Regions from separate parts of the Paenibacillus sp. FSL R5-0475 genome, predicted to be linked through region 2. Evidence: a T-box and tRNA genes for the amino acid it is inferred to sense, from the RefSeq annotation. Region 2 holds a T-box; the other holds one or more tRNA genes.
What was found. A T-box is a leader RNA that pairs with one kind of tRNA and senses whether it is charged. The one in region 2 lies ahead of pheS (phenylalanine--tRNA ligase subunit alpha), so its partner is inferred to be a tRNA-Phe.
Positions count from the first base shown of each region.

Region 1: it encodes a tRNA-Phe, which carries the amino acid that the T-box ahead of pheS (phenylalanine--tRNA ligase subunit alpha) is inferred to sense. The anticodon was not compared.

Region 1 covers NZ_JBBORK010000001.1:5,637,339-5,641,753, forward strand. The annotation lists rRNA gene MKX41_RS25305 (23S ribosomal RNA) at 1-1,888, shown strand, start outside; tRNA gene MKX41_RS25310 (tRNA-Ser) at 1,971-2,062, shown strand; tRNA gene MKX41_RS25315 (tRNA-Met) at 2,093-2,169, shown strand; tRNA gene MKX41_RS25320 (tRNA-Val) at 2,178-2,253, shown strand; tRNA gene MKX41_RS25325 (tRNA-Thr) at 2,287-2,362, shown strand; tRNA gene MKX41_RS25330 (tRNA-Asp) at 2,376-2,453, shown strand; tRNA gene MKX41_RS25335 (tRNA-Phe) at 2,520-2,592, shown strand; tRNA gene MKX41_RS25340 (tRNA-Tyr) at 2,602-2,687, shown strand; tRNA gene MKX41_RS25345 (tRNA-Lys) at 2,693-2,765, shown strand; gene MKX41_RS25350 (PucR family transcriptional regulator) at 2,906-4,009, shown strand; gene MKX41_RS25355 (ABC transporter ATP-binding protein) at 4,124-4,415, shown strand, end outside.
Region 2 covers NZ_JBBORK010000001.1:301,149-305,563, reverse strand. The annotation lists gene pheT (phenylalanine--tRNA ligase subunit beta) at 1-974, opposite strand, end outside; gene pheS (phenylalanine--tRNA ligase subunit alpha) at 1,318-2,352, opposite strand; T-box leader at 2,413-2,699, opposite strand; gene MKX41_RS01185 (hypothetical protein) at 2,969-4,415, shown strand, end outside.

The sequences.
Region 1 (4,415 bases), 5.3 Mb from region 2:
CAGCTAAGGTCCCCAAGTGTGTGTTAAGTGGGAAAGGATGTGGAGTTGCACAGACAACCAGGATGTTGGCTTAGAAGCAGCCACCATTGAAAGAGTGCGTAATAGCTCACTGGTCGAGTGACTCTGCGCCGAAAATGTAACGGGGCTAAACACACCACCGAAGCTATGGCTAGATACGTATGTATCTGGGGTAGGGGAGCGTTGTATGTGGGTTGAAGGTGTACCGTAAGGAGCGCTGGACAGCATACAAGTGAGAATGCCGGTATGAGTAACGAAAAGATCAGTGAGAATCTGATCCGCCGAAAGCCCAAGGTTTCCTGAGGAAGGCTCGTCCGCTCAGGGTAAGTCGGGACCTAAGGCGAGGCCGAAAGGCGTAGTCGAAGGACAACAGTTTGAAATTACTGTACCACCGTAATCCGCTATGAGCGATGGGGTGACGCAGGAGGGTAGTGACGCGGACTGATGGATATGTCCGTCTAAGCAGTGAGGCTGATGTGTAGGCAAATCCGCACATCGTTAAGGCTGGGCTGTGATGGGGAGCGAAAATTACAGTAGCGAAGGTCATGATCTCACACTGCCAAGAAAAGCCTCTAGCCAGGAGAAGGTGCCCGTACCGCAAACCGACACAGGTAGGCGAGAAGAGAATTCTAAGGCGCGCGGAAGAACTCTCGTTAAGGAACTCGGCAAAATGACCCCGTAACTTCGGGAGAAGGGGTGCCCCGGTAGTGTGAATAGCACGAGGGGGCCGCAGTGAAAAGGCCCAAGCGACTGTTTAGCAAAAACACAGGTCTGTGCGAAGCCGCAAGGCGAAGTATACGGGCTGACGCCTGCCCGGTGCTGGAAGGTTAAGGGGAGTGGTTAGGGGTAACCCGAAGCTATGAACCGAAGCCCCAGTAAACGGCGGCCGTAACTATAACGGTCCTAAGGTAGCGAAATTCCTTGTCAGGTAAATTCTGACCCGCACGAATGGCGTAACGACTTGGGCGCTGTCTCAACGAGAGATCCGGTGAAATTTTAATACCTGTGAAGATGCAGGTTACCCGCGACAAGACGGAAAGACCCCATGGAGCTTTACTGCAGCTTGATATTGAATTTGGGTACGATCTGTACAGGATAGGTGGGAGCCGTAGAAATCGGAGCGCAAGCTTCGGTGGAGGCGCCGTTGGGATACCACCCTGATCGTATCTAGGTTCTAACCTAGTACCCTTACCGGGTACGGGGACCGTGTCAGGCGGGCAGTTTGACTGGGGCGGTCGCCTCCTAAAGAGTAACGGAGGCGTTCCAAGGTTCCCTCAGAATGGTTGGAAATCATTCGAAGAGTGCAAAGGCATAAGGGAGCTTGACTGCGAGACCTACAAGTCGAGCAGGGACGAAAGTCGGACTTAGTGATCCGGTGGTACCGCATGGAAGGGCCATCGCTCAACGGATAAAAGCTACCCTGGGGATAACAGGCTTATCTCCCCCAAGAGTCCACATCGACGGGGAGGTTTGGCACCTCGATGTCGGCTCATCGCATCCTGGGGCTGAAGTAGGTCCCAAGGGTTGGGCTGTTCGCCCATTAAAGCGGTACGCGAGCTGGGTTCAGAACGTCGTGAGACAGTTCGGTCCCTATCTGTCGTGGGCGCAGGAAATTTGAGAGGAGCTGTCCTTAGTACGAGAGGACCGGGATGGACGTACCGCTGGTGCACCAGTTGTTTCGCCAGAAGCATGGCTGGGTAGCTACGTACGGACGGGATAAGCGCTGAAAGCATCTAAGCGTGAAGCCCCCCTCAAGATGAGATTTCCCAATTAGTAAGACCCCTTGAAGACGACGAGGTAGATAGGTTGGAGGTGGAAGTGCAGTAATGCATGGAGCTGACCAATACTAATCGGTCGAGGGCTTATCCTATACTTAGAACGCAAATTCAATTCGGATTCAGTTTTCAGGGAGTCAAATTCCTGTTTGGATTGCTGTGGTACTGATATCGTTTGGAGAGATACCCAAGTGGCTATAAGGGGACCCTCTGCTAAGGGGTTAGACTGCGTAAGCGGTGCGTGGGTTCGAATCCCACTCTCTCCGCCATTTTCAATCCATAGCATTTCTAATTATTGTGGCGGTGTAGCTCAGCTGGCTAGAGCGTACGGTTCATACCCGTGAGGTCGGGGGTTCGATCCCCTTCGCCGCTACCATAATACCTGGAGGCTTAGCTCAGCTGGGAGAGCATCTGCCTTACAAGCAGAGGGTCGGGGGTTCGATCCCCTCAGCCTCCACCATTATTACTTTTTTAGAATTACTTTTTACACCGTGCCGGTGTAGCTCAACTGGTAGAGCAACTGACTTGTAATCAGTAGGTTGGGGGTTCAAGTCCTCTCGCCGGCACCATTATTATCAATGCGGAACCGTGGTGTAGTTGGCCTAACATGCCTGCCTGTCACGCAGGAGATCGCGAGTTCGAATCTCGTCGGTTCCGCCATTTTTTTCCACAAGACTAGGGTGGGAAGTTTAATGCTACCACTTTATTTTTATGTCAATTTAATATGGCTCGATAGCTCAGTCGGTAGAGCAGAGGACTGAAAATCCTCGTGTCGGCGGTTCGAATCCGTCTCGAGCCACTTTTTCCTGGGGGATTAGCGAAGTGGCCAAACGCATCAGACTGTAAATCTGCTCACGTACGTGTTCGGTGGTTCGAATCCATCATCCCCCACCATTTATGAGCCATTAGCTCAGTTGGTAGAGCACCTGACTTTTAATCAGGGTGTCGAAGGTTCGAGTCCTTCATGGCTCATCCCAAACAGAAAGTCATCACCTTATGGTGGTGGCTTTTTTTGTGTTTTATGGTTGTATTATAGTAGCGCGCTACTGTAGCGATTAACATAATATAAAAGAATATGCTAAAATAGGCGAAAAGAGCAAAAGTGGTGGAGCATGGTGACTATGGATAGTGAGACATTGCGGAAAAAATTAGAGCAGCTCACCGGAAAGAGAACCGGAATCAAGCAGTTAGGGAGGCAGCATTCAGCTTCTCTTTTTAGCATGGGATTAGAAGGACAGGATCAGCTGGTAATCCATGAGGGTCATCTCTGGGCACCTTTGTATGAGAGTGACGGACGTATAACCGCTGTCTGGGTAGAAATGGAGGGGCTCACTTCTCTGGAAGTACAACTGGTCAACTATGCAGTTCGAAATTTTGCTATTGCACTTAAAGCTACAGGGCTTAGAGAAGAAGGTGAAGTGGAGGCGCGGCAGCTTGGCGCTTGGTTGAACACGGAGCTAGAGCAAGAGAAGAATGACACTGAAATTCCCGATGAGATCACCCTAAAGGGACGTCTGTTCGGAGATATGATTCCATTCCTCCTTAGTAGTGAGATTGCCCATAGTCCACAGATCTCTTATCGTTCACTGATGAAATTACTGCGTAGCTATTTTGAGAACGAAATTCTGCTCATTCCCCTTCAAGAGAAGGAATGGTTAATTTTAGCTCGTAAAGAATTACTTACGGGCGGGGATGATAAGGATGATGAAGAAGAGAGTGTGGATGATCTTCTAGCACAGACTAGTATGGGGTTACATGAGCTGATAGCTAGTGAATGGGTAGGAGTATTCCATTTGGCAGTAGCTCCGGCTATAGTCCCTGTTAAGGGATTGACTGGATCTGTAGCTTTGCTCAGGGAGACGATTGTACTCGGTCGTATTTTTCAAGTAGGAGAGTATATTCATTTACCTTGGGAACTGCATTTGGAACGTCTGGTTAACAGCATTCCTGATGTACGCCGCAAACAGTTACTTGGACAAATTGGTGACTACTCCTCTGTACTATCAGATAAAGAAATGCTGCTGACTTTGGAGACCTTTTTTGAGATGGACTGTAATGTAAGTGAAACCGCCAAGAAGTTGTATATCCATCGAAATACGCTGCTTTACCGTCTGGATAAGATAAAACAAGAGACCGGAGCAGATGTACGAAGCTTTGGGGACGCTGCTATTGTTAAGCTTACTATGCTTTTGTATAAAGTGACGAAAAGGAAATAGGTTTTTTGTGAACCTTACAAATAGCCATAGTGTCCCGACTGGGGTAATATAAATGTACAAGGAAACAGAATTTTTATATTAACTAATTAATAATTAACTCGAGGGGGAAATACAATGGCAGGCGTACGTTTAGAGCATATTTTCAAAAAATACCCGGGTTCAGATAAAGCAACAGTAATCGATATCAATCTTGATATTAAAGATAAGGAATTTTTAGTATTGGTTGGACCTTCCGGTTGCGGTAAATCCACAACTTTGCGTATGATCGCTGGTTTGGAAGAAATCTCCGAAGGTAAAATGTACATTGGCGATCGTGTAGTTAATGACGTTGCACCTAAAGACCGCGATATCGCGATGGTATTCCAATCCTACGCCCTGTATCCGCATATGAGCGTATACCAAAACA
Region 2 (4,415 bases):
CCAGCCAGAGCTACTGCTTTAGCTCCATCAGCGATAACGAGCATATGTGGCTCAAGCTTCCGTTCTTGGCCATCAAGTGTAGTCAGGACTTCACCTTCATGAGCAAGACGAACGCCGAGTTCTCCGCCTTCTATTTTATCTGCATCAAAAGCATGAAGCGGCTGTCCGTATTCGAGCATCACATAGTTAGTGATGTCTACGACGTTGTTAATTGGACGAATCCCTGCCGCCATCAGACGATTCTGAATCCACAGCGGGGATGCTGCAGATTTAACACCTGAGATATAACGAACTGCGTAATGACTGCAATGTTCTTCATTCTCAATCTTAACGGAAATAGATTGAGCAGCTGCTCCGCTGATCTCAATCATTTCACTCGCAGGATCAGGTAATTTAATGTCACGTCCAAGAATCGCGCTCACTTCATAAGCAGCACCAATCATGCTTAGGCAGTCTGAACGGTTCGGAGTCAGATCGAATTCCAGAATTTCATCATCTAGACCCAGCAACTTCGAAATATCTTGACCGATCTCTGTACCTTCAGGAAGTACAAGAATTCCTTCTTGCTGCTCTTTAGGAAGCAATTTATCATTGAGTCCCAATTCTTTAGCCGAGCAGATCATCCCTTGTGATAATACCCCGCGCAGCTTCGCTTTTTTGATATCCAGCCCTGGCAGCTTAGCGCCAACAAGAGCTACAGGAACTGTTTGTCCCGCAGCTACATTCTTTGCGCCACAGACGATTTGCAGATCTTCACCTTGACCTGCATCCACGATACATACGTTCAGTTTATCCGCATCAGGATGCTTTTCTTTCGATTTCACATAGCCGGTTACGATGCCGGAAATCCCTTTATTGCGGCGCTCTACTCCGTCAATTTCAATGCCGGCAGCGGTAATCTTCTCCGCTAGCTTTTCGGCGGTTACTCCTTCAATCGATGTATAATCAGCCAACCATCCGGTTGATACTTTCATGTCCGCTCACTTCCTTTATGTTTCAGATGTATTTATCTACTTGCCGTTCGATCTGCTTCCTGTGGGAGTAGTACAATTTAGGATTACTCGATCAAAGCTTCATAACAGTCCTATTTAGAGCAGTCACTACGAAAAATATTGGACTTCCGATCGCTGTTATCCTCAGATTTCCTGATTAGAACCGCTTCTCGCCGTAGAAATCCGAGGATAAAGGCGAACGCTGGCGCTTCTACAGTTCCAAAATTCCTCTCCGTTCCTTCTATTAATAGTCTTTTATTAAGCAAGATCAGTAACCCAATTACTACTTACTCCTAACCCGTCAGCCAGCTCGCCCACCAAAAATCTAAACGCCCTTGAACTGCTTTACAAAACTCATATCGTTGTTATAGAAATGACGGATGTCATCGATGCCGTATTTAAGCATAGCAATCCGCTCAACACCCATACCAAATGCGAAGCCGCTATACTTAGCAGGATCATAGCCACCCATTTTCAGAACATTTGGATGGACCATGCCGGCGCCAAGGATTTCTAACCATCCGCTTTGCTTGCACAGTCTGCAGCCATCGCCGCCACATTTGAAGCAGCTTACATCCACTTCAACGCTTGGCTCGGTGAATGGGAAGAAGCTCGGACGAAGACGAATGTCTGTATTCGGGCCGAACATTTCTTGTACGAATTGCTGCAAGGTGCCTTTCAGATCACTCATCCGAATGTTGCTTCCAATAACCAAACCTTCAATTTGATGGAACTGGAAGGAATGCGTTGCATCGTCATCATCGCGGCGGAATACTTTACCCGGGCAAATGATTTTAACTGGAACTTCACCGTTCATAGCCTGCATAGTACGAATCTGTACCGGAGACGTTTGAGTACGCATAAGCAGGTCATCCGTTAAATAAAAGGAATCCTGCATATCGCGTGCCGGGTGATTTTTAGGCAGATTTAGGGCTTCAAAGTTATAATAATCGGTCTCCACTTCCGGACCTTCAGCCACACGGTAGCCCATACCAATGAAAATATCCTCAATTTCCTGAACCACTCTGCTAAGCGGGTGAACGCCCCCTTGCTGCATGCGGCGACCTGGCAGGGTTACGTCTACTTTTTCAGCCTGTAGACGTTGCTGAGTCTCTTGCTGTTGAAAAGCCTCTTGCTTCGCTCCAATAATCTCCTCAATGGCACTACGCACCTGATTCGCTACTTGCCCGATAACCGGACGCTCCTCAGCACTAAGTCCTCCCATACCACGTAGAACTTCTGTAAGCTCGCCTTTTTTACCGAGATATTTCACTCTTAGGTCATTCAAAACCTGTGGATCCATAACCTCCTGCAACTTAGCCAGCGCCTCAACCTTCAATGCTTCCAACTTCTCTTTCATGGCCGTGTACAGCCCCCTTCAATCATTGTCTAGTTCAACAAAAAAAGGCCTTTCCTCCCGGTAAGGGACGAAAAGACCGTGGTACCACCCTTGTTAGACAAGCTGATCTGTTCCCCTTAAGAGCTTCATTCCCTCTTTTGGCTGGACAGATACCTATCTCACTTTATACAGAAATAACGGTCTGTGACCGGTTTCCCCTACGCTTCCTTACAAGGCAATCTTAAGGAATTCAAGGAACTGCTCCGGAGTGAACTTCGACAGCTCTGTATCCTAGAAACGCTCTCAATCACCGGCGTCTCCTCCCTGTAAGTCAGGCACTGTGTACTCTTCTCCATCACTGCATTTCACAATTCAATCTAATTGTCAGGTATCTCTTTTATGCAAGAGATATGTCTGTTTATTATATGCAAAATCTGTCGTTTTGACAAGTTCAAGCATAATTAGGGCAATTTTTATCTGGCTTTAAGCTGGCTTTAAGGTTCAGAGCCATTTTGAGGACTTTTTTTCAGCTAACGTTCAGCGGAGCTTGATAATTTCCATTATTAAGAAGGCATGGTTGTACTCAATCATAAATCACCTTCAAAATACAAGGACTTTCATACCGGGAGGGAATTACATGCATGCACGAAGAACAAAAGTAGCTGTGATCATACTTAGCGCAGCAGTTCTGAGTCAAGCTTCAGCGTATGGAGCATACGCGGCATCAACGACTACTTCATCCACCAAAACAGCAACTGCCACCACTGCATCCACTCTGGATAAACTCGGCTCGATAGCTTTAAAGAGTAACTTTAGTGTGAAGCTGACCGATGTTGGGTTTTTGACTCAGGATGGCGGCAATATTCTTACATACACCCTCAGCTATAACAATGGGAGCGGAAGCAGCATCAATCTTGTGGACTATTTCTCTAAAGTAACTACTGCCGGAGGAACCGTTATCCAAGGAAGCTCAGTAACCAGCAGTGCAACCATCAAATCTATCCCCTCCAAAAGCAGTCAATCCGTAACCTATTACGTAAACGTAGGTAAATCCACATCTTTAAATGGAGTGAAGATTTCAGTATTCGGTTGGGATTTCAGCAGTACTGATTATCAAAAAAAGCTGGGGACCTTCACCTTGCCTGTGGCTTTTTCACAAGCGGTCGCTAGAGGCCAAAGTAAAAAGATAACCTTGAATAATCAGCCCGTAACAACCAAAACGGAAAGTCTGCAAATTTACAAATATAACGGTAAGGTATACGCCAAAGTAGGTGTGAGCTTAACCAATCAAGGAACCAAAGTGCTAAGTGATCCTGGACTTAAGGGATACCTCGCATCTGCAGGAGGATCTGTATTTGAATTAACGCTAGATGATGCGAGCAGTAACTACAAAGTACAGCCACAGGAAAAAAAGACGATCTACTACATGACGGAAATTCCCTCTTATATGAAGACAGACAATATGACTCTGCAGTTTGCTGGAGAAGATACCTCATTAAAAATAGCTTTGCCCATCGTCACCTATAACCTTCCCGCTGCTACCACACCAGATCTTGTCGTAGCCAGCAATGTCATCAAGAAGCTTACGATCAACAATAATACTGTCGAGACGCAGTTAAAAAGCGCCAATGTCTATGCCGACAACGGCACCGCGAAGTGGACGCTGCAATTCCGAGTAAAAAATAGCGGCAACAAGGCGATTACTTTGCCTGCTTATGAGTTTACCGTTAAAGCCGCTGAAGGATACAGCTTTCCGGTGGACACGAAGGCTTTCGCTAACCTTACACTCAAACCCCTTGAAGAAAAAATAATTGAGCTCAGTGCAGAAGTTCCGCTAACGATAGCTCAAGGAACGCTACAGCTGCAAATGACTGAACCCGCTGTAGAGGGTAAGATCATTTTTCCTACGGCCTATTATCAGATTCCTTACACACTCCAAACTAACAATTGGCAGGATACTGAATACGCGGTGGAGAACAGTCACGGCACGTTTGCTGTCAAGCTTAAGAACATCCAGCGGCTACCTTGGGCAGACAAAGATCAGCTTGTAGCTAAAATCAATATTCGCAACACGAAATCGACCT